Regions from separate parts of the Polymorphospora sp. A560 genome, predicted to be linked through region 1. Evidence: predicted binding sites of a transcription regulator. Region 1 holds the regulator's gene; the other holds the start of a gene.
What was found. The regulator HrcA, encoded in region 1, represses chaperone genes, less so after heat shock. The targets are predictions, from matches to a motif close to GGTTNGCACNCTCNNNNNGAGNGTGCNAACC.
Positions count from the first base shown of each region.

Region 2: the regulator HrcA is predicted to act here: its motif matches at 8,620-8,650, upstream of groES (co-chaperone GroES).

Region 1 covers NZ_CP122282.1:1,595,557-1,609,900, forward strand. Annotated here, with positions in the region: gene QCD66_RS07340 (transcriptional regulator) at 1-38, opposite strand, end outside; gene QCD66_RS07345 (hypothetical protein) at 35-514, opposite strand; gene QCD66_RS07350 (phytanoyl-CoA dioxygenase family protein) at 664-1,575, opposite strand; gene QCD66_RS07355 (hypothetical protein) at 1,845-2,732, opposite strand; gene QCD66_RS07360 (enoyl-CoA hydratase-related protein) at 2,850-3,635, opposite strand; gene hemW (radical SAM family heme chaperone HemW) at 3,653-4,876, shown strand; gene QCD66_RS07370 (DUF4870 domain-containing protein) at 5,008-5,787, opposite strand; gene hrcA (heat-inducible transcriptional repressor HrcA) at 6,151-7,173, shown strand; gene dnaJ (molecular chaperone DnaJ) at 7,268-8,401, shown strand; gene QCD66_RS07385 (16S rRNA (uracil(1498)-N(3))-methyltransferase) at 8,439-9,173, shown strand; gene QCD66_RS07390 (hypothetical protein) at 9,265-9,390, opposite strand; gene QCD66_RS07395 (IS1634 family transposase) at 9,527-11,227, shown strand; gene ppk2 (polyphosphate kinase 2) at 11,234-12,172, opposite strand; gene QCD66_RS07405 (substrate-binding domain-containing protein) at 12,293-14,104, opposite strand.
Region 2 covers NZ_CP122282.1:853,412-867,755, forward strand. Annotated here, with positions in the region: gene QCD66_RS04040 (helix-turn-helix domain-containing protein) at 70-651, shown strand; gene QCD66_RS04045 (MFS transporter) at 648-1,988, shown strand; gene QCD66_RS04050 (ROK family protein) at 2,132-3,316, opposite strand; gene QCD66_RS04055 (sugar ABC transporter permease) at 3,345-4,601, opposite strand; gene QCD66_RS04060 (ATP-binding cassette domain-containing protein) at 4,598-5,383, opposite strand; gene QCD66_RS04065 (substrate-binding domain-containing protein) at 5,505-6,593, opposite strand; gene ybaK (Cys-tRNA(Pro) deacylase) at 6,797-7,276, opposite strand; gene QCD66_RS04075 (THUMP-like domain-containing protein) at 7,357-8,562, opposite strand; gene groES (co-chaperone GroES) at 8,829-9,143, shown strand; gene groL (chaperonin GroEL) at 9,215-10,864, shown strand; gene QCD66_RS04090 (WhiB family transcriptional regulator) at 10,932-11,333, opposite strand; gene QCD66_RS04095 (response regulator transcription factor) at 11,627-12,475, shown strand; gene QCD66_RS04100 (DUF5319 domain-containing protein) at 12,551-12,970, opposite strand; gene guaB (IMP dehydrogenase) at 13,127-14,344, shown strand, end outside.

The sequences.
Region 1 (14,344 bases):
GGGGCGTGGATCAGTTCGTCGAAGCGGGGCGCGGTCACCGCAGCCCGCCGACCGGTCGTGAACTCATCACCCGCCGCAGGTAGCGCATCAGCAGCGGACCGCCGATGACCATGGCCAGGGCGACGGCCGCCGCGCCTACCGTCCCCGGTAGCGGCACGCCCAGTGCGTGCACGCCGAACGCGACCCCGAGCCCGACGGCCACCAGGCCGAGCGTCAGGCCGGTGATGGCCAGTCCGCCGCGGGCGCCGATCAGGTTGTTGCGGATCTGGGGGCCGCCGCGCCGCAGGAGCGCGAAGATCAGCGCGGCGAGACCGACGGCGTAGACCACCGAGCCGGTGGCGACCAGCCAGGGGATCTCGCTCTCGATGCTGCCGATGAAGGCGACCAGCAGCACGCCGAGGGTGGCCCAGAACCAGTCGGGGACGACTTTGGTGCCCACCACCTGGTCGCGCCGGTGGCGGACCTCCTGCAGGGCGCGGGCGGCCTCGCCGGCCGGGATCGGGTCGGGTTTCATGGCGGTCTCCCACTTCACCGTCGGGCTAGTGCTTTCCTGCTAGGAAAGTAGCAGCCCACTTTCCTAGTGGGCAAGTCCTTCCTTGGTGGCCGGATACGCGGAGAGGCCCCCGCCGCGAACGCGGCGGGGGCCTCTCGACGTCGTACGGATCAGCGCAGCCAGGGGATGCTGCGGTCGAGCAGACCGCGCTCCTTCAGCTCCTTGCGCAGCGGGATCTCGTCGTCGACGTACCCGTTCCAGTTGATGCCCCAGTAGTTGGCGGTGTGGGTGCCCTCGCCGAGCAGCTGCCGCTGGACCGGGGTGCGGTTCTGGTACCACTCGCCGGCCAGGTCGGGGTGCAGCTCGTCGAGCGGCCGGATCCACCGGTAGGTGTAGCCGACGAAGAGCATCTTGCGGGTGATGTTCGACAGGTTCGTCGACCGCGAGTGCCACTGGCGGCGGTCGAAGATGAACGCGTCACCCGGGTTGGCGGTGATCTCCACGGTCCCCTCCGGGTCCGGGTTGTGCACCGTCAGGTCGGTCGGCCGGGGCAGCGAGTTCCACAGGTGGCTGCCCGGGATGACCTTGGTGGCGCCCCGGCCGTTCTCCGACAGGTCGGAGAGGACGTAGGCGACCTTGAGCGAGAACATGGGCCGCGGCAGGTTCGGGTCCATGGTCTCGGGGTCCGAGTTCTGCCGGTAGCCGTCCTGGTGCCAGCCCCAGTACGGCTTCTCCGGCTCCAGTGCCGGCGGCGTCACGTCGAGGTGGTTGTGGTGGGTGTAGATGTTCCACCCGGCCAGGCCCCACATGTACGGGAAGGCGATCGGGTGGGTGAGGAGCTCGCCGAAGAGCTCGTCGCGCTCCAGGAAGCCCAGCAGGTGCAGCGTGCCGTCCTTGGTGGTGTTGCCGGCCGCCTTCTCCTCCGCGTAGACACGGTCGACAGCCGCCTCGAGCGCGGCGCGGTGATCCTCCGTCAGCACGTTGCGCAGCAGCAGGAAACCCTGCTCGTGGAATTCCTTGCGGTCGACGTCACTGATCGGTTCGTAACCGGTCCGGCCACCGTAATCGAACACGGCGTTCATTCCCTCCGCCTAGCGAAGCCTTTCGGCACAGGCTGCCGATCGTAACCCCAGGGCCGAGCGTCGACATCGGGCCGAATGGCACTGTTTCGCCGGCTCGAACCAATCTCTTACGCGAAGAAACCGTGCGATTACGTAGTGTTGTTGAGTACTGTTGGTGGTTCGGGATAAAGGACCATTTGCCGGATTGTGCGGTGACTGTAGGTCAGTAAGGCTCGCCTGTTTTGACCGGTCAGGAGTCGCCGAAGACCCTGGCGACGATTTTCGGCCGGTCAGGAGTCGCCGAAGACCTCGGCGACGACCTCGCCCGCCCCGGTCGTTCCGTCGATGCGTGACCACTCGCCCTCGTCGGCCGTCCACTCCCGGTCACCGAAGCGCACCCGCTTCACCCCGTGGTCGCCCGCGTGCGACACCAGCCAGTGCGCGTAACGCCAACCGACCCGGCTGTCGGCGGCCGACACCGTCAACCCGAGAAGCTCCGCCGGGCTCGCCGTCTGTACCTCGCCCCAGTCCAGCACCAGGCCGTTGACCAGGCCCGCCGCCGCCGCGTTGCCGCGAACCACCGGCTCCCGGGCGACCGAGCAGGCCACCGCGCCCACGGTGTTGCCCACCAGGGCACTGGCCAGCAACTGCGACTCGTCCTTCCACTGCTCGTACAACTCCGGGAAGGCCGAGCGCTGGACCGCCTGGGCGGCCTCGGTGACCCGCATCTCCTCCCAGCCGCGCACCTTCTTCAGCCCGGCGTAGAACTTCGTCGCCGCGTAACGGGGGTCACGGATCTGTTCCGGAGTGCCCCAGCCCTGGCTCGGCCGCTGCTGGAACAGCCCGATGGAGTCGCGGTCGCCGCCGGCCAGGTTCTCCAGCTTCGACTCCTGGAACGCGGTCGCCAGCGCCACCACGACCGCCTCCTCCGACATGCCCATCGTCACGCCGACCGCCGAGATGGTGGCCGCGTTGGCCATCTGCTCGGGGTTGAGGGTCAGGTTGGTCGCCGCGCCGGCGGGCAACTGGCCGGCCGGCGCGGCGACGGTGCAACTGCGGGCCGGCCGGGGCAGCGGTATGTCGATACCGAAGTCGGTCCTGCCGAGGTACACGCCAAGCCCGGCGACCGCCGCCAGTGCCACGAAACCGCCCACCGCTGCCCGAGTACGCACCGTCACCCCCTGTTGAGTCGTCGCCAAGCGTACGTCCGGTTGTGCGATATACCGCGTCCGGTGAGCGGTATGGCGCTATCCGGGGAGTCCCGCCGGGCGGCCGGGTGGTGCCTCGCAACCCATTCAGGTCTGTGGAAGCCAGGAAGGCGGACGCTTTTCCCGGAAGGCGGCCACCCCCTCGCGCCCCTCTTCGGACAGGAAATAGCCGGTCGACAGTGCGGAAAGTTCCGCAACCTCATTACGGACGGTAGTCGCCTCGCGGCGCCGGAGCAGCTCTTTCGCACCGGCGAGGGCCCGGGGCGCGCCGCGGACCAGGGCCGCGCAGTACTCGCCGACCACCTCGTCGAGAGTGTCCGCCGGCACCGCCGCGGTCACCAGCCCCACCTCGGCGGCCCGTCGCCCGTCGAAGGTCTCACCGGTCAGGTACAACTCGGCGGCCGCGCGCGGCGCCAGCCGGGGCAGCACGGTCGCCGAGATCACCGCCGGGACCACCCCGATCCGCACCTCGGTGAACGCGAACGTCGCCGTGTCCGCGCAGACCGCGATGTCGGCCGCCGCCACCAGCCCCAGGCCGCCCGCCCGTGCCGCGCCACCGACCCGGGCCACCACCGGCTTCGGGCACTCCCACAACGCCGCCAGCACGTCACCCAGCATTCCGGCCGGGACCGTGCCGCTGGCGTACGCGGCGGCGGTCTCCTTCAGGTCGGCGCCGGAGCAGAAGACCGGGCCGGTGTGCGAGAGCACCACCACCCGGACCGTGTCGTCGGCCACGGCCGCGTCGAGCGCCCGGAGCAGTTCGGTCATCAGCGGGGTGGACAGCGCGTTGCGGTTGGGCGGGCTGTCCAGCGTCAGCATCGTCACCCCGGCCCGGGTGGTGACCCGGACGAGGGCGTCGTCGGCAGTAGGCATGCGGGCACACTAGTCGCATGCCAGGCGAACTTCCCGATGGACAACCCGTGCCCGCCGACGGGTCGCTGCCGCCCGCCGCCCTCGCCGCGGTCGGCCGCCAGGGGTTCGGCGTGTACGTGCACGTCCCCTTCTGCGCCAGCCGGTGCGGCTACTGCGACTTCAACACGTACACGGCGCAGGAACTGGGCGGCGGGGTGCGCCGGGAGACGTACGCCGACAGCGTGCTGGCCGAGCTGGACCTCGCCGCCCGGGTGCTCGGCGACAACCCGCCGCCCCGGGTCGACACCGTCTTCGTCGGCGGCGGCACCCCCACCCTGCTGCCCGCCGACGACCTGGCCCGGATCCTGGAGCGGATCGACGCCACCTGGGGCCTCGCGCCGGACGCCGAGGTCACCACCGAGGCCAACCCGGAGTCGGTGACCCCGGAGTCGCTCAAGACGCTGCGGGCCGCCGGCTACACCCGGATCTCGCTGGGCATGCAGTCGGCCGCCCCCGGCGTGCTCGCGGTGCTCGACCGCCGGCACACCGCCGGCCGGGCCACCGCCGCCGCCGCCGAGGCCCGCGACGCCGGCTTCGACCACGTCAACCTCGACCTGATCTACGGCACGCCGGGGGAGAGCGCCGACGACTTCGCCGCGTCGCTGGCGGCCGTGGTGGCCGCCGGGGTCGACCACGTGAGCGCGTACGCGCTGATCGTGGAGGACGGCACCCGGCTGGCCGCCCGGATGGGGCGCGGCGAGCTGCCGTACCCGTCGGACGACGTGGCGGCCGACCGCTACCTGGCCGCCGAGGCCGCCCTCGGCGCGGCCGGGTTCTCCTGGTACGAGGTGTCGAACTGGGCGACGTCGCCGGACGCCCGCTGCCGGCACAACCTGCTCTACTGGACCGGCGGCGACTGGTGGGGGCTCGGACCGGGGGCGCACAGCCACGTCGGCGGGGTGCGCTGGTGGAACGTCAAGCACCCGTCGGCGTACGCGGCCCGGCTGGCCGGCGGTGCCTCGCCCGGTCAGGGACGCGAGGTGCTTTCCGGCACCGACCGGCACACCGAGGACGTGATGTTGCGGCTCCGGCTGGCGACCGGCCTGCCGCTGCCGGTGCTCGACGACGCCGGACGGGTCGCGGCGCGGCGGGCGCTCGCCGACGGGCTGCTGGACGGGGCCGCGTACGACGCCGGTCGGGCGGTGCTGACCCTGCGTGGCCGGCTGCTGGCCGACGCGGTCGTACGCGACCTCCTGCCCTGAGGACGGCCGGCCTCGTCCTGAGGGTAAGGCCGGCACCGAGCGGACGCGGAGGCCGACGGACCCGACTCGACGACGGGCTGGCACGACGACAGGCCCGGCACGCGTGCCGGGCCTGTCGTGGGAGTGCGGGGTTACTTGATCCAGTTCGGCGACATCGGGTACTTGTAGAGCTGCCCCTCGTTGGCCTTCATACCGCCCAGGATCCCGAAGATGATCTGGATCGCGAAGACGACCACGCTCGGGATGAAGAACAGGCACCAGCTCACGAAGAGCAGCAGGAAGGCGATCCCCGACCAGAGCACCTGGAAGTTGAGCGCGGCCAGCGCGTGCGCGCGCACCGCCGGCGACTGCTGGCCCTTGGCCAGGTATGAGATCAACGGGCCGACGAAGCCCAGCGGGCCGAAGCTGATCAGCGCGCCGACCGCGCCGCCGAAGTGGGCGATCAGCGCCCACGTCTTCTCGTCGCTGTTGGCGTAGCCGGCCGGGGCCGGGCCGCCGCCGTAGTAGCCACCACCCTGGGGCGGGTAGCCACCACCCTGCGGGGGGTAGCCGCCACCCTGGGGCGGGTATCCGCCACCGGGCGGCGGGTAGCCCTGGCCGGGTGGCGGGTAGCCGCCCGCGCCGGAACTGGGCGGCGGGTAGCCGCCCGCGCCGGACGAGGGCGGCGGGTAGCCGCCGGCTCCGGAACCCGGCGGCGGGTAGGCGCCGCCGCCGGAGGCGGGAGCGTCGTACTGCGGGTTGTTCTGCTTCGACAGGTCGGGCGCGCCGTGCTGCTGGCCGCCGGCCGGCGGGAAGCCGGGGGAGGGCGCCTCGCCCGGCACTGAGTAGGACCCGGGCGTCAGAGGAGCCGTGGGGTCCGGCGGAACCGAGCCGGGATTGCCGTCTCCCGGAGGGCGAGGTGGTTCAGTCATGAGGCCACGGTAGGGGGCGGCATCAACCAACGCCACACGACACCCTGGCCACTCCCGGCGGGCCGGGCGCCACTTCTGGACCGGCTCGCCGTTGAGCTGTTGTCACGGCGTGGTGACCCGGTGGCGGACAGGCTGGCCGGCGAACTGTGTTCCGGGGTGGAATTCCGGCCGACTGTCTGGAATACGGCTTTCGTACCTGATATCGATCATCGCCTGGCCAGGGTTGGCGTCGTAGACTGGCACTCATCCCGGTCGAGTGCCAGCATGTCGAGGGTCGGCATGGCGGATGTCATGCGTGCGGCACGGCCCGGCGGTCACCCGCCACGCACCGGGGCCGGCACGACCGGGGGCAGGGAGGTGGAGATGGGACTCGACGACCGCAAGCTCGACGTCCTGCGGGCGATTGTCGAGGACTACGTCGCCACGCAGGAGCCGGTCGGCAGCAAGGCGCTGGTCGAGCGGCACCAGCTCGGCGTCTCGCCGGCGACCGTACGCAACGACATGGCGGTGCTGGAGGAAGAGGGCTACATCCGCCAGCCGCACACCAGTGCCGGCCGGGTGCCGACCGACCGGGGCTACCGGCTCTTCGTCGACCGCCTCTCCCGTGTGAAGCCGCTGACCCCGGCCGAGCGGCGGGCCATCGAGCGGTTCCTGGTCGGCGCGGTCGACCTCGACGACGTCGTGCACCGGACCGTACGGCTGCTCGCCCAGCTCACCCGGCAGGTCGCCGTCGTGCAGTACCCGAGCCTGGCCCGTTCGTCGGTCCGCCACCTGGAGTTGGTGCCGATCTCGACCACCCGGCTGATGCTGGTCATGATCGCCGACACCGGCCGGGTCGAGCAGCGGCTGGTCGAGCTGCCCGGTCCGGTGGCCGCCGACGACGTCACCGACCTGCGCCGCCGGGTCAACGAGAAGCTCTGCGGTGAGAAACTCGCCGACACCCCGCCGCTGGTGCAGGCCCTGGTCGAAGAGGTGCCGCAGACCGTACGTCCGGCGATGACGACGCTGTCGACGGTGCTGCTGGAGACCCTCGTCGAGCGGCACGAGGAGCGCATCGCGCTCGCCGGCACCGCCAACCTGACGCGCGGCGGGCTGCTCGACTTCCAGGGGTCGCTGCGGCCGATCCTCGAGGCGCTTGAAGAGGAGGTCATCCTTCTCAAGCTCATCGGCGAGGTCGAGCCCAGCACCCTGCGGGTCCGGATCGGCGACGAGAACGAGATCGACAACCTGCGGGCCGCCTCCGTGGTCAGCACCGGCTACGGCCCGGGAGCCACCATCGTCGGTGGGCTGGGCGTGCTCGGGCCGACCCGGATGGACTACCCCGGCACCATCGCCACGGTGCGCGCCGTGGCACGCTACGTAGGCGACCTGTTGGCGCAGAACTGAGACCGACGCACGGCGGCGGCGCAGACTCGGGCGGCGCGGCAGCACCAGCGATCAGGCCGGCAAACGCGAGACCGATATGAGGACACCAGACGCAGTGGCCAAGGACTACTACGGGATTCTCGGCGTCAGCCGGGAAGCCTCTGACGACGAGATCAAGCGGGCCTACCGGAAACTGGCCCGCCAATACCATCCGGACGTCAACCCGGACCCCGAAGCGCACGAGAAGTTCAAGGACATCAACGCGGCGTACGAGGTCCTCTCCGACGACCGGAAGCGGCAGATCGTCGACCTCGGTGGCGACCCGCTCGCCCCGGGCGGAGGCGGGGCCGGCGGTGGCGCCGGGGCCGGCCCGTTCGTGGGCTTCCAGGACATCATGGACGCCTTCTTCGGCGCGGCCGGCGGCACCCGCGGCCCGCGGCCGCGCACCCGGCCGGGTGCCGACGCCATCCTGCGGCTCGAACTCGACCTGGTGGAGACCGCCTTCGGCGTCGAGGCGCCGATCACCGTCGACACCGCCGTGCTCTGCACCACGTGCAGCGGCGCCGGCACGGCCGCCGGCACCCACCTCGCCACCTGCGAGGCGTGCGGCGGCCGGGGCGAGGTGCAGTCGGTGCAGCGGACCTTCCTCGGCCAGGTCGTCTCGGCCCGGCCCTGCACGGCCTGCCAGGGCTACGGCACCGTCATCCCGCACCCGTGCGGCACGTGTGCCGGCGAGGGCCGGGTCCGCACCCGCCGGTCGCTCACCGTCAAGATCCCGGCGGGGGTCGAGGACGGCATGCGGATCCGGCTGGCCCAGCAGGGCGAGGTCGGCCCCGGTGGCGGCACGCCCGGCGACCTCTACGTCGAGATCCACGAGCGGGTCCACGACGTCTACTCCCGCAAGGGCGACGACCTGCACTGCCGGGTCACCGTCCCGATGACGGCGGCGGCGCTGGGCACCCGGCTGACCATCAAGACGCTGGACAGCGAGGAGCCGGTCGACGTCAAGGCCGGCACCCAGCCCGGTTCGACGATGCGGCTGCGGGCGCGGGGCGTACCGCACCTGCGGGGCACCGGCCGTGGCGATCTCTACGTGCATCTCGACGTACGGACCCCGACCAAGCTCGACGCCGAGCAGGAGCGGATGCTGCGCGACTTCGCCAAGACCCGGGGCGAGGAGGTGGCCGAACTCAGCAAGCAGGGCGGCTTCTTCTCCCGGATGCGCGACGCCTTCAACGGGCACGGCTGACGGTCGCCGGCCGGCCCGGTCCGGCTAGCCTGTCCCCGTGTCCGCGCCGCTGTTCCTCGTCGAGGCCCTGCCCACCACCGACCGGCACACCCTCGGCGGCCCCGAGGGGCATCACGCGGCGACCGTCCAGCGCCTGCGGGTCGGCGAGCCGCTGCTGCTCGCCGACGGCCGGGGCGGCACCGCGTCCGCCGAGGTCGTCGCCGTCGGCCGGGGCACCCTGGACGTGCGGGTCACCGACCGGCGCCACGTCGACCGTCCCGACCCCCGGCTCACCGTCGTGCAGGGCATCGCGAAGGGCGACCGGGGCGAACTCGCCGTACAGGCGATGACCGAGGTCGGCGTCGACACGATCGTGCCCTGGGCGGCGGCCCGCTCGGTGGTCCGGTGGCGCGACGGGCGTGGCGCCCGGGCCCGGGACCGCTGGGCCGTGACCGCCCGCGAGGCGGCCAAGCAGGCCCGCCGCCCGTGGTTGCCGGCGGTCGCCGGCGATCCCGACGAGTCCACCGCGGTGGTGGCCCGGCGGCTCGCGGCCGGCGCGGCGGCGTATGTGCTGCACGAGGAGGCCACCGAGCGCCTGTCGACCGTCGACCTGCCGGCGACGGGGGAGATCACGCTGGTGGTCGGCCCCGAAGGGGGTATCGACCGGGCCGAGGTCGACACGTTCACCGCCGCCGGGGCGGTGCCGGTACGCCTCGGCGAGGCGGTGCTGCGTACGTCGACGGCCGGTGTCGCCGCCCTCGCGGTCCTGGCCACCCGCCTCGGCCGCTGGTGACGCCGGCCTTTCGCGCGGTGGTGACGGCCGCGGCGCCCGGCGCTCCCGTGGCCGGCGGTGCCGGGATCAGAGCCGGGGAAAGATGCCGGGGTCAGAGCCGGGGAAACACGTGCACCGGCTGGTCGTCGGGGCGTAGGTCGAGCCCGGCCGGGCCGACGATCAGGGGGTCGGGGGTGCCGACCGCGTCGCCCGAGTTCCGCAGTTCGTAGGAACACAAGCATGATCGGGTCGGGGTCGATGCTGGTCACGGGCTCGCAGATGCCTCGGACTGGGCCGGCGGATCCGAAAGTGTAGTAACACGACCTGAGATTCACATCTTGTTCTGCCAGTGGTGATGTGGTTTCTTCGTAGTCATGTATCTGCGGTTCACCTCGCGGACCAACGCCGACGGCAGCGTGGTGCGCTACGTCGCGTTGGCACACAACCGGCGCGTGGACGGCAAGATCAAGCCTGATGTGCTTATGAATCTGGGCCGCGTCGACCGGGTCGACGTCGAAGGGCTGCGCCGGCTCGCCGCGTCGATCGACAAGCACTTCGGCGAAGACGGCGCGGGTGCGGAAGCGGGCCTGGCGGCCGGAGCGGGACCTCTCGACGTCGTCGACGCACGGTCGATCGGGTCGACATGGCTGCTCGACGGGTTGTGGCGGCGCCTCGACGTCGGCGCGGCGGTGCGGGCGGCTGCGGACGCGCGTAGGTTCACCACGAACATGGAACGGGTGCTGTTCGCGCTGGTCGCCAACCGAGCTGTGGCGCCGATGAGCAAGCTGTCGGCCGCCGAGTGGGCCGGGCAGGACACGGTCATCCCGGGCCTGACCGGTATGGACGACGACCACGCGTACCGGGCGATGGACCTGCTCATCGACGCCGATACCTGCGGCCGGGTGCAGGAGGCGGTGTTCTTCGCCGTGGCCAACCTGTTCAACCTTGAAGTCGACCTGTTGTTCTTCGACACCACCAGCACCTACTTCGAACGCGACACCGAAGACGACGGCGACGATGCGTTTCGCCGGTTCGGGCACTCCAAGGACCACCGCTCGGATCTGCCGCAGATCGTCATCGGCCTGGCCGTGACCAAGGAAGGCATCCCGGTGCGGTGCTGGTGCTGGCCCGGCAACAGCAATGACCAGGCCGTGCTGGCCGAGGTTCGCGACGACATGCGCGACTGGAAGCTCGGACGCGTGATCACCGTGGTCGACCGCGGGTTCTCCAGCGCGGACAACCTGGCCTACCTGCGCCGCGCCGGCGGGCACTACATCGCCGGGATGCGCATGCGTGACGGCAACCCCCTCGTCGAGCGGGTCCTGGCCCGCCAGGGCCGCTACCAGCAGGTCAAGGACAACCTGCGCGTCAAGGAAGTACGCATCGACGGATCCGACGTGCGGTTCGTCATCTGCCACAACCCCGACCAGGCGATGCGTGACAAGCAGCACCGCGACGACGCGATCGCCCGCGTCGAAGCCGAACTCGAACGCATCCGTGACCAGCGCGAACGCGACGCCAGACGACCCGTCGCAGACAAGGCCCGTAAGAAGAACGAGGCGGCGCACGCCCGCGCCGAGTGCGCCCTGCGCGACCACCCGACCCTGGGCCGGTGGCTCGTCCAGCAGCCCAACGGACGACTGAAGGTCAACAAGGCCAAGGTCAAGGCCGAGGAACGCCTCGATGGCAAGTACCTCATCGCCACCTCCGACCCGCACATCAGCGCCGAGGACGTCGCGCTGGGCTACAAGAACCTCCTCGAGGCCGAGCGCGGGTTCCGCGACCTGAAGTCGCAACTGCTGCTGCGGCCGGTGTTCCACCGCCTCGAGCACCGCATCCGCGCCCACGTCCTCATCTGCTGGCTGGCCCTGCTGCTGATCCGCGTCGCCGAACGCGCCACCGGCCAGACCTGGCGAAACATCAACCGGCAACTCGGACGAATCAGCCAGGTCACCCTCGCCGGGCCCGCCGGCACCGTCGTGCAGACCACCCCGCTGAGACCCGAACACAAGGCCATCTACCAGGCACTTTCCGTCCAGCCGCCGGCCCGGGTCACCGCCTTCGACCCCCAGTAGCCAAGATCAGATCCTGGCAAGAGGGCGTAGACACACGCCTCTTGTTCGACGCACGTCAATCTTCGCTGCTCCACATCCAGATTCCGATGATCGTTGAACTACAAACTGCGGAACCCGGGCGTCGGGGTCCTTGTCGGTGTAGTCGAACCGGGCCAGCACGTGCCGCATCGCCTCGAGCCGGGCGCGTTTCTTGTCGTTGCTCTTGACCACGGTCCACGGCGCGTCGGCGGTGTCGGTCCAGAAGAACATCGCCTCCTTCGCCTCGGTGTAGTCGTCCCACCTGTCCAGCGAGGCGAGGTCCATCGGCGACAGCTTCCACTGGCGGACCGGGTCGACCTGCCGGATCGCGAACCGGGTCCGCTGCTCGTTCTGCGACACCGAGAACCAGAACTTGACCAGCCGGAGGCCGGAGCGTACGAGCATCCGCTCGAACTCGGGCGCCTGCCGCAGGAACTCCAGGTATTCGCGGCGGGTGCAGAAGCCCATCACCCGCTCGACGCCGGCCCGGTTGTACCAGGAGCGGTCGAACAGCACGATCTCGCCGGCCGCCGGCAGGTGCCGGATCCAGCGTTGCAGGTACCACTGGCTGCTTTCCCGCTCGTTCGGCTTGTTGAGCGCGACGACCTGTGCCCCGCGGGGGTTGAGGTGTTCCATGAAGCGTTTGATCGTGCCGCCCTTGCCGGCCGCGTCCCGCCCCTCGAAGAGGATCACCAGTCGCTCGCCCGACTCCTTGATCCACTCCTGGAGTTTGAGCAGTTCGATCTGGAGCCGGCGTTTCGCCTGGTCGTACTCCTCCCGGCCGAGCCGGTGGTCGTACGGGTAGTCCTCGCGCCAGGTGTCGACCGGCCGCCCGTCGGCCCGGAGCAGGACCGGGTCGTCGTCGTGGTCCTCCTCGACCCGGTAGTCGGCCAGCACGTCGAGCAGTTCGCCCGTCTCGTCACCCATGGGCTACGGATACCCATTGGCGGGCCGCCCCATCCGTGCCACGGGGCGCCAGTCGGTGCCCGGCGGCCGGGCGGCCGCGACGGCACCGCCGCGGCCGCCGGACCCGACGGGGCCGGAGCATCAGAAGTTGCTCAGCACCGAGATGAACACCTTGTCGATGGTGTCCGGATCACGGGCGTCGTACGCGGCCGCGCGGGACGCCTTCGAGATCTTCTCCAGCACCCCGAGGTCGGACTTGTCGCCGAACGCGATCGAGAAGATCCGTACCGACTGTTCCCGGCCGGTCGCGTCGAGGTCGCGCAGCAACTGGTCGAGGTCGTTGTCGCGCGGGTATTCGTTGCGGCCGTCGGTGAGCACCACCACCGCGTTGATCCGGTCGGTGCTGAAGCGTTCCAGCATGTGGTCGTGCGCGTCCCGGATGGTGCTGTAGAGCCCGGTGCCGCCCTCCGGGCGCAGCGCGCCGATCGCGGAGGTCAGCTTCGCCTTGCTGTCGCCGATGCGGGACAACGGCACCCGTTCGGTGTAGGGCTTCGTCGCGCCGCGGGCCGGTGTCGAGAACGTCCAGAGGGCCACCTCGTCCTCCGGGTGCAGCAGGTCCAGCGCCTGGATCGCGGCCTGCTTGGCCGCCTCCATCTTGGTCTTGCCGGAACCGGTGTGCTCCTCCATCGAACCGGAGACGTCGAGGACCAGCATGACCTGGGCCTTCTTGCGCAGGGTGTCCCAGCCGTCGAGGATCTTCGCCAGGATCTCCGGCCCGGGGGAGCTGATCGTCGACGGGGCGGTGCCGGCGGGCGCGCCCACCGACCGGGCCCGGGCCTCGTCGAGGTGGCCGTCCTTGTCGCGGAAGCCCAGCTCGACGAAGCGGCGCTGCTGATTCTCGTGCTGCAGGTACGACAGGAAGTCGGCGGCCGCCGCCCGCTGGTCGTCGCTGGCCGACGGCAGCGTCACGTACGGGTGGTCGAGCATCAGCATGCCGTCGGCGGGGTGCACCGCGACCAGCGGCACCTGCGGCTTGCGCCCCTTGCCGAACAGTGCCCGGTCACCCAGCGGGTTGCCCTCGTTGTAGAGGTGGACCAGCTGCTCCTGGAGCACCACGGCGCTGACGTACGACATCGCCCGCCCCTGCGCGTCGACCTCGGCGAGGTTGGCGAGGAACTTCATCGACTCGTCGGCGTAGTGCAGCACGCCGCTCTCGACGCTGCGGACGAAGTCCATCACCTTCGGGTCGGTGATGTCGGCGGCGACCAGGTCGCTCGACCGCCCGGTGGCGGCGTAGTAGGTGGTGACGGTGGCGGCCAGGCCGGAGGTGGACAGGTGCGGGTTGTCCTTGCCGAAGGCGAACCGGCCCCACTCGGGGCGCCCCCGGGAACCCCATCCGTCGGGGTCGGAGGACAGGGCGAGCACGTCGGACCAGCCGATCTTCGCGTTGGGCCAGCCGAGCGCCTCGGCCATCGGCTTCGGCATCGCCAGCACCACCGGGCTCTGTGCCACCGGTGGCCGGTCGCCCTCGATGCGTACCGGGTTGTCGGTGGCCGCGCCACGCTGTTCGAGCAGGTCGAGCCAGAGCGACGAACTCGGGCTCCAGACCTGGGGGACCGGGGCGCCGTCGCGCTCCGGGACCCAGCCGCTCGCGATCGCGTCCATCGCCGCGCCCGACGTGGTCTTGTGGACGCTGACCACGGCGCACCGCCCGTCGAAGGTGCGGCCGGCCCGGTTGTAGCTGTCGGCCAGCTCGGCCATCAGGTCGCCCTTCTCCAGCGACGCGTTGACCTCGATCGGGACGCAGTCCCCGCGGGCCGCCCGGTCGCTGCCGGAGCCCTCCGTCCCGTCGGGGCGTAACACCAGGTAGGTGCCGACGACCGCGACCAGACCGACGACGACGGCGACGATCAGGGGAAGCCGGCGGTTGCCGCCGGCGGCGGGGTAGGTCATGGGGGGACCTCCAGATGGCGGGCGGCCGGTCCGGAGGTTCGTCGGGCACGGTGTCCGGGCGGCCGGTACGTGGTGCCGCCCGAGTTTATGCGGATCGTTCAAGGGGCCGGCGGTGCCGGGCATCGCCGGTCGACGATCCGTCGGGCCCGGAGGCCGGTGTGGACCGGGCGTGGCCGTCCCCGTCGGAGGGTCGGCGGTCCGGTGTCCACGCGCAGCGCCGCCCCGTCCGCGTTGGCGGGC
Region 2 (14,344 bases), 740 kb from region 1:
GACACCTGGACCTCTTGGTCAAGGATCAGGCTGTTGCAAAGACTTCTTTGCAACAGTATCTTTGCATCCATGTCTTTGGAAGAGGATCGGGTTTTCCTCGACGGGCGTTCGTTGCGGGGGATCGCCCACCCGCTGCGGGTCCGCATCCTCAGTGCACTGCGCGAGGACGGGCCCGCCACCGCCACCCGGCTCGCCGAACTTCTCGGCGAGTCGACCGGCTCCACCAGCTACCACCTGCGCCAGCTCGCCACCTACGGCTTCGTGGTGGAGGACACCGGGCGCGGCGTCGGCCGGGAACGCTGGTGGCGGGCCGCCCACCGGTTCACCAGCTTCGACGGCGAAGCCAACCGGGACATGCCCGAGGAGAGCGCCGCCTACCTGCGGGCCGTCGCCGCCCTCTACGCCGGGCGGGTCGAGCGCTGGCTCGACGAGTCGGCTGATCGCACCGGGCCGTGGCGCGGCACCGGAACCGTGAGCGACTGGCGCCTCCGGTTGACCGCCGAGGAAACCCGCGCGCTGGAGGACGAGCTGACCGCGGTGCTCGACCGCTACCGCGACAGCGACCGTCCCGCCTCGGACGGCGCCGAGCGGGTCGTCGTACAGGTGCAACTCATGCCGTTCCTCCGGACCGAGGGCGGGGCGGAAGCGTGAAACGGCAGGGCCTGATCGCGCTGCTCACCGCCGAGGTCGTCTCGCTGGTCGGCAGCCGGATGAGCATGATCGCGCTGCCCTGGTTCACCCTCGTCACCACCGGCAGCGCCGCCCGTACCGGCATCGTCGCGTTCGTCGAGATGCTGCCGTACGTGCTCGCCTGCGGGCTCGGTGGACCGCTGCTCGACCGGCTCGGCCACCGCCGGGTCAGCGTCGCCGCCGATCTTGGCAGCGCCGCCGCGCTGATCGCCGTACCCGTCCTGCACGCCGGTGGCCAGCTGCACTTCGGCGTACTGATCACGCTGATCGGCGTCGTCGGGCTCCTGCGCGGGCTCGGCGACACCGCGAAACGGGTCGTCTTCCCGGAGACCGTCGCCGCCTCCGGGATGGAGATGACCCGGGCCACCAGCCTGCACGACGGGCTCGGCCGCCTCGCCACCCTGCTCGGCGCCCCGCTGGCCAGCGTGCTCATCGCGACCCTGGACGCGTCGACCGTACTGGCCATCGACGCCGCCACGTTCCTGCTGGCCGGCGTGATCGTCGCGGTCCTGGTCCCGGGCGTACGGCGGGTGGTGGCCGCGGTCACCGACCGGGAGGCGTACCTGCCGGCGCTGCGGGCCGGGCTGGCGTTCCTGCGCCGGGACCGGCTCATGCTCGGCATCACGCTGCTGCTGTTCGTCACCAACCTCGCCGACGCCGCGTACGGGACGGTGCTGGCGCCGTTCTGGGCCAGCGACGTGATCGGCTCGCCGGTCGCGCTCGGGGTGCTGTCCGGCGTCTTCGCGGTCGGCGCGGTGCTCGGCAACGTGGTCTTCACCGCCGTGGCGCCGAGGGTGCCGCGGTTCGCGGTGTTCGCCGTCGGGTTCCTGATCGCCGGGGCACCGCGGTTCGCCATCCTGTCCGTGGCCGACGCGCTGTGGATCGTGTACGTCGTGTCGTTCGTGGCCGGCGTGTCGATCTCGGCGGTCAACCCGATCCTCGGCGCGGTGTCGTACGAGCGGGTTCCGGAACACCTGCGGGCCCGGGTCCTCGGCCTCGGGCAGGCGATCGGGTGGGGTGGCATGCCGCTGGGCAGCCTGCTCGCCGGCTGGGCGGTGCAGGGCTTCGGCCTGAACGTGGCACTGATGCTCTTCGGTGGCGCCTACCTGGCGGTGACCGTGCTGCCGTTCGTCAGCCCGACCTGGCGCCAGATGAACCGTCCACCCACCGACCAGCCCTCCACCACCGACCAGCCCTCCACCACCGACCAGCCCTCCACCACCGACCAGACCTCCGCCCCCGCCGAGCCCGCGCACCCCGCCGCCCCGGGCACCCCCGCCGAGCCGGTGCCGCGCTGAGTGCCGAGCCCGTGCCGAGCCGGTGTCGCGTTGATCAAGGAGGAAGCGTGCCCGCTTCATGCGAATTGTCGCGCAACAACTCCTTGATCAACGCGGCGCCAGCGGCGCCAGCCGAGGGCCGCGCGCCAGTCCCGGGGGCAGGGTCAGGGGGTGGCGTCCAGGGGGGCCGCGAGCAGGTGTTCGAAGGCCAGTTCGGCGGCGCCGATCAGGGCGGCGTCCTCGCCGAGTTGCGGGGTACGCAGCTTGACCTGCTCCCGCGACGCGGGCAGCGCCATCGAGTTGAGCCGGCTGCGGACCCGGGCGGCCGAGGCGAGGTAGACGTCGCGCAACGTACCGCCGAAGATCACCATTCCGGGGTTGAAGATGTTGACCAGGTTCGCCACCCCGAACCCGAGCCAGTCGCCGACCTCACGTACGGCCGCCTTGGCGCTGGCGTCGCCACGGGCCGCCGCGTCGACGATCGACAGCGCCGCCCGGCGCCCGGTGCCACCGCCGCCCGCGGCGCCGTCCAGCAGGGCGTATTCGCCGATGACGGTTTCCCAGCAGCCCCGGGAGCCGCACCCGCACTCCCGCCCGCCGGGCTGCACCACCATGTGGCCGACCTCGCCGCCGAGGCCGCCGTGGCCGGTCAGCCGCCGGCCACGCACGATGATCCCGGCGTCGACGCCCACGTCGCGGTGCAGGTAGATGAGGTCGTCGCAGCCGACCGCGGCGCCCCGGGCGTGCTCGGCCAGCGCCGAGACGTCGGCGGCGTTGCCGACCAGGATCGGCCGCTCCGGGGCGAGGTGCGCGTCGAGCGCCGCGCCGAGCGACCGGTCGACGAAGCCGGTCTCCGGCTTGACGTGGACCGGCCCCTCCTCCCGCATCTCCAGTCCGCAGACCGCGACGCCGGCGCCGACGTACGTCGAACCGGCCGGGACCGCCTGCTGCATCTCCTTGACGAAGGCGGCGAGCAGCGGCGCGGTCTCGGCGGCGGCGACCCCGTACGGGCGGGCCGTCTCGCGCCGGTCGAGTACCGCGCCGCCGAGTCCGACCCGGGCGGCCCGCAGCCGGTCCACCTCGATGCTGTACGCGTAGGCGAAGACGCGTTCGGACTCTGGCCGGACGACCGGTGACGGCCGCCCGGCCCGGCCGGTTTCCCGCGGTGCCCCCTCGCTGACCAGGCCGGCACCGGCGAGGTCGGCGGTGAGCGCCCCGATGGTGCTGCGGTTGAGACCGAGCGCGGTGGTGAGTTCGGCCCGCGAGGTGGCCCCGTGGATGTGCACGTAGCGCAACAGGGCACCGAGGTTCTGCCGGCGGATCTCCTCCTGGCTCGGTCCTACACGCATCGTCTCGGTAACTCCACGGTGGCGGCGGTCAGCGGTTGCCGGTGGCGGTGGCCCGACGTCGGGACAGCGCGTCGACGCCAGCGGCCAGCAGCAGTACCGAACCGGTGACCACGTACTTGACCCCCGAGCTGTATCCCATCAGACCCATCCCATTGTTGATCACGGCGACCACGGCGCCGCCGAGCACCGCGTCGAGTACCCGGCCCTTGCCGCCGAAGAGGCTGGTGCCGCCGATGACCGCGGCCCCGACCGCGTAGAGCAGGACGTCGCTGCCACCGGTGTTGGCGTCGACCGAGTTGGCCCGGCTCGCCGCCACGATTCCACCGATCGCCGCCATCGCGGAGCAGATGACGAAGACCGAGATCCGGATCCGGTCGACGTTGATGCCGGCCCGCCGGGCCGCCTCCTTGTTGCCGCCGACAGCGTAGATGTGCCGGCCGTACGCGGTGCGCTGGAGCACGAAAGTCCAGACGATCAGCAGTACGGCGATGATCGGCACCACGATCGGCACGCCCTTGAGCGAGGTGACCAGCACCCGGCTGCGTTCCTGGTTGAGGATGTAGACGGCGACGCCGAGGATCAGTGCCAGCCCGCCGATCCGGGCGGCGACCACGGCGAGCGGGTCGGTGACGAGTCCCCGGGCCGCCCGTTTGCGGTGCCGCAGCAACTGCACGGCGGCGTAGCCGGCGACCGCGACGCCGGCCAGCACCCAGCCGAGCACCGGCGGCATGTTGCGGTTGGCGATCGCCACCAGGACGCTGTCGCGCACCGACACGTTGTTGCCGCCCTTGATCAGCAACAGCACGATGCCCTGGAACGCCAGGAAGCCGGCCAGCGTCACCACGAACGACGGAATGCCGATCTTGGCGACCAGGAGCCCGAGCACCAGGCCGATCAGCACCCCGGTGCCGAGGGCCGCGAGCAGTGCCACGTACCAGGGCAGGCCCTGCTCGGTGACGAGCACCGCGAGCACGGCGGCGCAGACCCCGCTGGCGAAGCCGGCGGACAGGTCGATCTCGCCGAGCAGCAGGACGAAGACCAGCCCCATCGCGATCAGGGTGACCGCGGCGCCCTGGGTGAACAGGTTGGCGAAGTTGCCGGCCGACAGGAACGAGGGGCGCATGATCGAGAAGACCACGCAGAGCACGACCAGACCGAGTACGGCCGGCAGCGCCCCGATGTCGCCGCCGCGTACCCGGGCCAGGTAGCCCCGGACGTGGTCGCCGAGGGTCGGAGCGGGCGCCGGTGCCGACTCCTTCTGCACCGCAGCCGTCGTGGTGGTCATCGGTCCGCTCCCGTGCTGGTGGTCTTGCCGAGGTCGGCGGTGCTCTCCGTGCGACCGGCCGTGATGAGTTCGACCACCTGGGCGTGTGTCACGTCGGTGGTCCGTACCTGGGCGACCATCTGCCCGAGATAGAGCGCCGCGATGCGGTCGGAGACGGCGAAGACGTCGTTCATGTTGTGCGAGATGAGCACGACGGCCAGGCCGTTGTCGGCGAGCCGGCGGACCAGTTCGAGCACCTGCGCGGTCTGCGCGACGCCGAGCGCGGCGGTCGGCTCGTCGAGGATGACCAGCTTGCTGTTCCACAGCACGGCCTTGGCGATCGCCACCGTCTGCCGCTGCCCGCCGGACAGGCTGGAGACGTGCTGGCGCAGGGACTGCACCGTACGCACCGACAGCCCGGCGAGCGTGTCGGCGGCCATCTGCTCCATGGTCGCCTCGTCGAGCACCAGCCCGCTGCGCTTCTCCCGGCCGAGGAACATGTTCTGCACGATGTCGAGGTTGTCGCAGAGCGCGAGGTCCTGGTAGACGACCTCGATGCCCAGGCCGGCGGCGTCCCGGGGGCTGTTGATGCTGACCGGCGCGCCCTCGAAGAAGAACTCGCCCGCGTCGGTGGGATGGATGCCGCTGATGCACTTGACGAGGGTGGACTTGCCGGCGCCGTTGTCGCCGACGAGGGCCGTCACCTCGCCGGGCTGGACGGCGAAGGCGACGTCGCGCAGGACCTGTACGGGACCGAAGCTCTTGTCGATCCCGCGTAGCTCCAACAGGGGTGTCGCGGACACGGATGGTCTCCTTCTGAAGTGTCCGGTCGGGCGGTGTCCGGCAGGCCGCCGCCCGGCACCGGCGGGCGTGGGTACGCCCGCCGGTGGCTGCCGGGCGGCGGCCTGACGACCTTGGCGGGGACTAGCTGATGCCGACCTCGGCGCACCGGGCGGCGAACTCGCCGGCGCACAGTTCGGCCTGGGTGACGTAGCCGTCGTCGACGACGTCCTTGACGTTCTCCTTGAAGATCGCCTTCGGGGTGAGCAGCACCGACGGGACGTCCCGGCCGCTCTCCGGGTCCTTGACCGTCGTCTCGACGTTGCTGGTCTCGCCCTTGGCCAGGGCGATGGCCAGTTCGGCGGCGGCGTCCGCCTCCTGCTTGATCGCCTTGTAGACGGTCATGCACTGGTCGCCGGCGAGGATGTTCTGGAGCCCTTGCACGGTGGCGTCCTGGCCGGTGACCGGGACCTTGCCGTTGAGGTTGTTCTTCTTCAGCACCGAGATGACCGCGTTGCCGAGGCCGTCGTTGGCGGCGAGCACGCCGTCGATCTTGCCGCCGGTCGAGGTCAGCATCTGTTCGAAGATCGTGCCGGCCTGGGTGTTGTTCCACTCCGGGACGGACTGGTCCGGGCCCTTGGTGTATTCCTTCGAGTCGTACTTGGGGTCGAGGACCGAGTCGTAGCCGTTCTTGAACAGGGTCGCGTTGTTGTCGGTGGGGGAGCCGTTGAGTTCGGCCACCACCGGGTTCTGGGCGCCCTTGTCGGCGAGGCACTTCACCAGGCCCTCGCCCTGCTGCTTGCCGACCACCTCGTTGTCGAAGCTCACGTAGTACTGCGCGGAGCCGCCCAGGGTCAGCCGGTCGTAGTCGATCGTCGCGACGCCCTGCGACTTGGCCTTGTCCAGCACCGCCTTGCCGGTCCCGGAGTCGAGGTTGACGATCATCAGCACGGTCGCGCCGTTGGTGATCATCTGGTCGGCGATGGTCTGGAAGGCGGCCTTGTCGCCCTGGGCGTTCTGGATGTCGTGCGCGATTCCGGCCGCGTCGAACGCCGCCGCCAGGAACTTGCGGTCCGCGGTCTCCCAGCGGGCCGAGGAGGCGCTGTCCGGCAGGATCACGCCGATCTTCGGCGTCGCGCCGCCGGGGCCGGTGTCTTCGCCGTCGCCGCACGCGGCGACCCCGCCGACGGTCAGCAGGCCCACGGCGGTCAGGGAGAGGATCCCTCTGCGCATTGCACGGGTCCTTTCGGAGGGTGAGCCCCGGACGAGGGGCAGGGTGGGGTTCGGACCGGGGGTGCGAAACCGGTCATAATGTTTTGTTGTGTCCGGCAACGTATTAGGTGCGGCGTGGGTCACACAAGAGTGCCGAGGCGGCGAGTTTGTTGTCGGCGATAACAATTCAGCAACGTCACCGAATTCGGCGGTCGCGGTCCTGGTCAGGCGGTTGCGATGGCGGCGAGGGTCGCGTCGGTCAGGCTGATCAGGTCACCCGGGGCGATCTCGATCTGCAGGCCCCGCCGGCCGCCGGAGACGAACACCGTCGACCACCGCGGCGCCGAGACGTCCAACACGATCGGTAGCCGGGTCCGCTGGCCGAGCGGGGAGATGCCGCCGGTGACGTAGCCGGTCGCGCGCTCGGCGGCCGCCGGCTCGGCCATCGCGCCCCGCTTGCCGTCGGCCGCGGCCGCCAGCGCCTTGAGGTCCAGCGAGCCGGTCACCGGCACCACGCCGACGGTGAGCCGGCCGTCCACAGTGGCCACCAGGGTCTTGAACACCCGCTCCGGCGCCACCCCGAGTGCCGCGGCGGCGGCCAGGCCGTACGACGGCGCGGCCGGATCGACCCGGTAGGGGTGCGCGGTGAACGGCACCTTCCGTCTGGCCAGCAGTGCCGTCGCCGGGGTGCCCTTGCCCGCCATGGTCGCGACCCTACCGCCGCCCCGGCCGGTCGGCAGCGCAACGCCCGAGGGCCGGCTTCACCCCACTGTCGACGGCCGGCTCAGGCGACCGGCCGGCACAGGACGACGGTCGGTGCGCCGGCGACCCGGGTCAGCACGAGGGAGGTCGCCGCCGGGCCGGCGAGGCGCAGGTCACGGCGCAGCCGTTCCGGGTCGAGGGCGGAGCCCCGCTTGAGGATCTCGACCCGCCCGACGCCCCGGTCACGCAGCAGCGCCCGCAGTTTCTTGAGCGAGAACGGCAGCACGTCGGTGATCTCGAAGCAGCGGCCGTACGGCGTGACCCGGCCCTGGTCGGTGTAGACGTAGGCGATCGACGGGTCGGCGAGCACGCCGTCCACGGTGGCGGCGAACTCGGCCACCAGGTGGGCGCGCACCACGGCGCCGTCCGGGTCGTGGAGGTGGCCGCGCGGGGCACCGACCGGCGCGGCGATGTCGCCCGGCCCGGTGAGTTCGGTCACGGCGGGAACCGGGGACGCGCCGGCCGGTGCGGTGCGCAGCAGGGTGGCCCGGCGCGGCGTCGCCGCGAGCGGTCCACACCAGAACGCCGCCTCGACCACCTCACGATCGACGCTGACCCACTCGGCCTCGGCGCCCTCGGGTACGAGCGCGTGGTCGACGCCGGGGGCGACCTTGACCACGGTTGCCGGGACCCGGCGGGTCAGTTCGGCGACGAAGTCCCACGGCGGGGAGTAGGCGGTCGGGTCGAAGACCCGCCGGCCGGTGCCGGAGCGGCGGGCCGGGTCGCAGAACACGGCGTCGACGGTCGACACGTCGAACCGGGTGGCGTCGCCGCACGTGACGGTGAACCGGTCGGCCACGCCGGCGGCCACCGCGTTCGCGGCGGCCATCGCCGCGGTCAGCGGGTCGGCCTCGACGCCGTACACCCGGATGCCGGCCCGGGCGGCGGCGATCGCGTCGGCGCCGAGGCCGCACCCGAGGTCGGCCAGGGTCCGTACGCCGGCGGCGGCCAGCCGCGCGGCCCGCCGGTCGGCGACCACGGCGCGGGTGGCCTGCTCCAGGCCGGCCCGGGTGAAGAACATCCCGGCGGCGACCGGGCCGAACTTGGCGGCGGCCCGCCGCCGCAGGTCGGTCTGGGTGAGCGCGGCGGCGGCGAGGTCGGCGGGTACGCCCCGGGTCCGCAGCGCGGCGGCGGCGGCCAGCGGGTCGCCGCCGGGCAGTCCGGCGGCCGCGGCGAGCGCGGTCTCCCCGGTCGGGGTACGCAGGGCGTCGAGCACGGCGAGTTCCACCGGCCCATTGTGTCGGGCCGGTCGGCGCCGGTGCCGGCTACGTCATCCGGCGGGTCGGGTTGGCACTCTCCTTGACGGAGTGCTAGCGGCGGCCTAATCTGCGATTAGCACTCTCGACAAGAGTGTGCCAGCGATCCGGCCCCGGCCGGTGGCTGGACAACGCCAGGCGGACCGGCACCCGCGACGACGGACCGCCCGGTGGCATGAGGCAGATTGACGCCGGTTGGGCGATCGACCGGCTACGAAACCAGATACCCCAGGAGGGTATGCCCGTGACTACCGCGACCAAGGTTGCGATCAAGCCGCTCGAGGACCGGATCCTGGTCCAGGCGAACGAGGCTGAGACCACCACCGCTTCCGGCCTCGTGATCCCCGACACCGCCAAGGAAAAGCCGCAGGAGGGCACCGTCCTCGCCGTCGGCCCCGGCCGCATCGACGAGAAGGGCAACCGGATCCCGGTTGACGTCCAGGTCGGTGACACCGTCGTCTACTCGAAGTACGGCGGCACCGAGATCAAGTACGCCGGCGAGGAGTACCTGGTGCTCTCCGCCCGCGACGTCCTCGCGGTCATCGAGAAGTAACCAACTGATCCGTGACGCAGCCCCGGACCGGCTCGCCGGGCCGGGGCTGCGTCGCTTCGAGAGGAACATAGATGGCGAAGATCCTGAGCTTCTCGGACGACGCCCGACACCTGCTCGAACACGGTGTCAACACCCTCGCGGACACGGTCCGGGTCACCCTCGGTCCGCGCGGGCGCAACGTCGTCCTGGACAAGAAATTCGGCGCTCCCACGATCACCAACGACGGTGTCACCATCGCCAAGGAGATCGAGCTCACCAACCCGTACGAGAACCTCGGCGCGCAGCTCGTCAAGGAGGTGGCGACGAAGACCAACGACGTCGCCGGTGACGGGACCACCACCGCGACCGTGCTCGCCCAGGCGATGGTGCGCGAGGGCCTGCGCAACGTGGCGGCCGGCGCCAACCCCTCCGGCCTCAAGCGGGGCATCGAGGCCGCGGTCGAGAAGATCTCCGCGGCGCTGCTCGAGAAGGCCGTCGAGGTCGACAGCCGGGCCGCGATCGCCCACGTGGCGACCATCTCGGCGCAGGACGCCACGATCGGTGACCTGATCGCCGAGGCGATGGAGAAGGTCGGCCGCGACGGTGTCATCACCGTCGAGGAAGGCTCCACCCTGGCCACCGAGCTGGAGGTCACCGAGGGCCTGCAGTTCGACAAGGGCTTCATCTCTCCGCACTTCGTCACCGACTCCGAGGCGCAGGAGGCGGTGCTCGACGACCCGTACATCCTGATCACCACGCAGAAGATCTCCGCGATCGAGGAGCTGCTGCCGCTGCTGGAGAAGGTCCTCCAGACCAGCAAGCCGCTGCTGATCATCGCCGAGGACGTCGACGGCCAGGCGCTGTCGACCCTGGTGGTCAACTCGATCCGCAAGACCGTCAAGGTCACCGCGGTGAAGGCACCCGGGTTCGGCGACCGCCGCAAGGCGATGCTCCAGGACATGGCGATCCTCACCGGTGCCGAACTGGTCGCGCCCGAGCTCGGCTACAAGCTCGACGCGGTCGGCCTGGAGTCGCTGGGCACCGCCCGGCGGGTCGTGGTCGACAAGGACAACACCACCGTCGTCGACGGTGGCGGACGGCCGAACGAGGTCGCCGACCGGGTCGCCCAGATCCGCAAGGAGATCGAGGCCTCCGACTCCGACTGGGACAAGGAGAAGCTGTCCGAGCGGCTGGCGAAGCTGTCCGGCGGCATCGCGGTCATCAAGGCCGGCGCGGCCACCGAGGTCGAGATGAAGGAGCGCAAGCACCGCATCGAAGACGCGATCGCCGCCACCCGCGCCGCCGTCGAGGAGGGCACCGTACCCGGTGGTGGCGCCGCGCTGGCGCAGATCACCTCGGTGCTCGACGGCGACCTCGGCCTCACCGGCGACGAGAAGGTCGGTGTCAGCATCGTCCGCAAGGCGCTGGTCGAGCCGCTGCGCTGGATCGCCCAGAACGCCGGCTTCGACGGCTACGTCGTCGTGCAGAAGGTCGCCGAGAGCAGCTGGGGCACCGGCCTCAACGCCGCCAGCGGCGAGTACGTCGACCTGGCCAAGGCCGGCATCATCGACCCGGTGAAGGTGACCCGCAACGCGGTCGCCAACGCCGCCTCGATCGCCGCGCTGCTGCTCACCACGGAGAGCCTGGTCGTGGAGAAGCCGGCCGAGCCGGAGCCGGCCGCGGGCGGCCACGGCCACTCGCACGGCCACGGACACGGCCACCAGCACGGCCCGGGCTTCTGAGTCCGGCGTCGACGCACGCGGATCGGGGCGCCCACCGTACGGTGGGCGCCCCGATTCCGTCAGACGGTCAGTGCGCGGCGGCGGGTACGGCCGCCGGGCGCTGGGCCGGCACCGTCGACCGGTGCGGGCGGCCCAGGCGGGCCTCCAGGCGGGCGATGTCGACCCGGGACAGCCGGCGGTCGGCGGCGTCCTCCCAGCCGACGGCGAGCAGCCGCAGCCGCTCAGCCTCGCTGAAACCACCCCACACGCCGTACGGCTCGCGTACGGCCAGCGCGTGCGCGGCACACTCGGCCCGCACCGGGCAGCTCCCACACACGGACTTGGCCTTGGCCTCGCGCCGGTTGCGTGACGATCCCCGCTCGCCGTCGGGGTGGAAGAACTGGGCGCTGTCGCGCCCACGGCAGGCACCGAGCCGCTGCCACTCCCACAGGTCGACGATGGGTCCGGGCAGTCTGTTCACGTTCGACATCAGCACCCCTCCTCCCGCGCGGCCCCGCGGTCAGCTCACCTCGACGATCTGGCGGTCGGTCCGGGCGACGGGCCGCGCAGGCGCACCGGATCCCGACCTGTCGATGGCGATACCCCGCTTGCGCGAACCTCACACGTCCCTGATCGATTCGTTGCCGGAGGCGTGTCGATTCGTTGTCGGTAGGGAAGTGGATGGGCCGGTGAAGTGTCCGGAACTTTCCCTTTCCTAAGCCGTTAAAGCACGTAATGATCACATGCTTCCGTGGTCTTCTCCTTGAGGAAAGGGGGATCACTGTGCGTACCGTCCTCGTGTGCGTCCGGACGCCGATCGCCGCCCGCAACGTGGCGTCCGCCGCCGCCCGGCTCGGGATGTCCGCCGCCGTCCGCACCGCGGTTTCCGAACCCGAGGTGCTGCTCCGGCTCGCCGAGGGCCCGGCGGAGGTGGTGCTCGCCGACACCGCGCTGACCCGCCCGGACAGTGCCGGGTTCACCCGCCGGGTGCTGGCCCGCGCACCCGGCGCCGTACTGGTGCTCTTCGGGCCGGAGGACCCGCGGGTCGCCGCCGCCGCGATCGCCGCCGGTGCCCGCGGCCTGATCCAGGGCGGCGACCACGACCTGGTCAGCGTGGTCGCCAAGGCGTTGCTGCTGCTCTGTGTGCCCGGCCGGGCCGGGGTCGGACTGGGCGCCGGGCGAGGTACGGCCGGTAGCGGGGTGTCCGGGACGGGTGGATCGGCGCGGCTCGCCGACCGGTCCGGGGTGCCGCCGCTACCCGGCCAGCCCACGATGGTGCCCGCCCAGCGCGGCGACGAGGGGCACGACGGTTTCTATCCGCCGCAGGCCGACCCACGGGCCGGAAACAGCCCCGACGGCCGCTATGCCGGCCCGCCGACCCGGCGCGACACCGGCCCGCCGGCCATGGCCGCGCCGGCCGGCCCGCCCGGGCGGCGGATCACGCTCACCGAACGCGAACTGCAGGTGCTGCGGGGGATGTCCGACGGCAAGAGCAACGCGGAGATCGGACGCGAACTCTTCGTCTCGGAGGACACCGTCAAGACCCACGCCCGCCGGCTCTTCCGCAAGCTCGGCGCCCGGGACCGGGCGCACGCCGTGGCGGCCGGCTTCCGGGCGGGCCTGGTGGCCTGACCCGGGCCCGGGCGACGGGGCGGTACGGTGCCGGCGCACGGGGGCCGGCACCGGCCGGCGGCACCGGGGCGCCGGTCAGTCCCCGGTGGCCTCGTCGTCCTCGACGTCGTCGGTGCCCTCGGTCAGGGTGTCGTGCACCCCGTCGGCGTAGCCACGGGCGTAGTCCCAGGTCACGTAGTGGTCGGGATCGGGGTCGAAGGCCGGCTCGTGCACCCGTGTGCGCCCGGAGTCGAGCAGGTGTCGCAGGTTGCCGCGCAGCAGGTCCCAGTCGAAGTAGTGCGGCTCCCGGCAGTCCTCGCACTCGATGACCAGTCCGCGCACCCCGATCGGGCTCAGCAACGCCTGGTAGATCTCCAGGTCGGCGATGTCCTCCAGCACGTCCTGCCGCTCGACCTCGGTCAGCGGGTCGTGCGGGTTGTCCTGCTCGGGATCGTCGAGCCCCGCTGCCGGATCGGCGGGGTCGCCGTTGAACGGGTCGATCGGCTCGTCGTGCACCCCTCCACCGTAGTGGTAGGCGTGGCCGCCGCGCCCGCCCCGCCGTACGGTCGGGGCGTCCGACCACCCCGGGTCGCCGGGCGCGGGCCTGCCACCGGCACATGGGTACGATGAAGCGACGCGCCGCTGAGGGGACAAATCGTGGATATTTCGCCCGTGAACGATCATGCGTCGGACCGGGTCGACGCCAGCTCGACGGGTCCGGCACCCGAGCGGATCGTGCCGCTCGGTCTGACGTTCGACGACGTACTTCTGCAACCCGGCGAGTCCGACATCGTGCCGAGCCGGGTCAACACGATCACCCGGCTCACCCGCAACGTCGAGATCGCCATTCCACTCGCGTCCAGCGCGATGGACACCGTGACCGAGGCCCGGATGGCGATCGCCATGGCCCGGCAGGGCGGCATCGGGGTCCTGCACCGCAACCTCTCGGTGGAGGACCAGGCGCTCCAGGTTGACCTCGTCAAGCGGTCCGAGGCCGGCATGATCACCAACCCGGTGACCGCCAGCCCCGACGACACCCTGCGTGACGTCGACGCGCTCTGCGGGCGCTACCGGATCTCCGGCGTGCCGGTGGTCGACGCCGAGGGCATCCTGGTCGGCATCGTCACCAACCGCGACATGCGCTTCGAGACCGACACCAGCATCCCGGTCCGCCAGGTGATGACGCCGATGCCGCTGGTCACCGCCGAGGTCGGGGTCTCCAAGGACCAGGCCCTGGCCCTGCTGCGCCAGCACAAGGTGGAGAAGCTTCCGCTGGTCGACCGGGCCGGGCGGCTGCGTGGGCTGATCACCGTCAAGGACTTCACCAAGAGCGAGCAGTTCCCCAACGCGACCAAGGACAGCGCCGGCCGGCTGCGGGTCGCCGCCGCCGTCGGGGTGGGCGACGACGCGTACAAGCGGGCCCGGGCCCTGATCGACGCCGGTGTCGACGTGGTGATCGTCGACACCGCGCACGGCCACCAGCGCGCCGTGCTCGACATGGTGCGGCTGCTGAAGAAGGAGACCGCGGTCGACGTGGTCGGCGGCAACGTCGGCACGTACGCCGGGGCGAAGGCACTGGTCGACGCCGGTGCCGACGGCGTCAAGGTCGGCGTCGGCCCCGGGGCCATCTGCACCACCCGGATCGTGGCCGGGGTCGGCGTACCCCAGATCACCGCGATCATGGAGGCGGCCCGCGCCTGCCGGCCGGCCGGCGTACCGGTCATCGGCGACGGCGGTATCCAGTACTCCGGCGACATCGCCAAGGCGCTGGTCGCCGGCGCCGACTCGGTCATGCTCGGCAGCCTGCTCGCCGGCTGCGAGGAGAGCCCCGGCGAGCTGCTGTTCATCAACGGCAAGCAGTTCAAGTCCTACCGGGGGATGGGCTCGCTC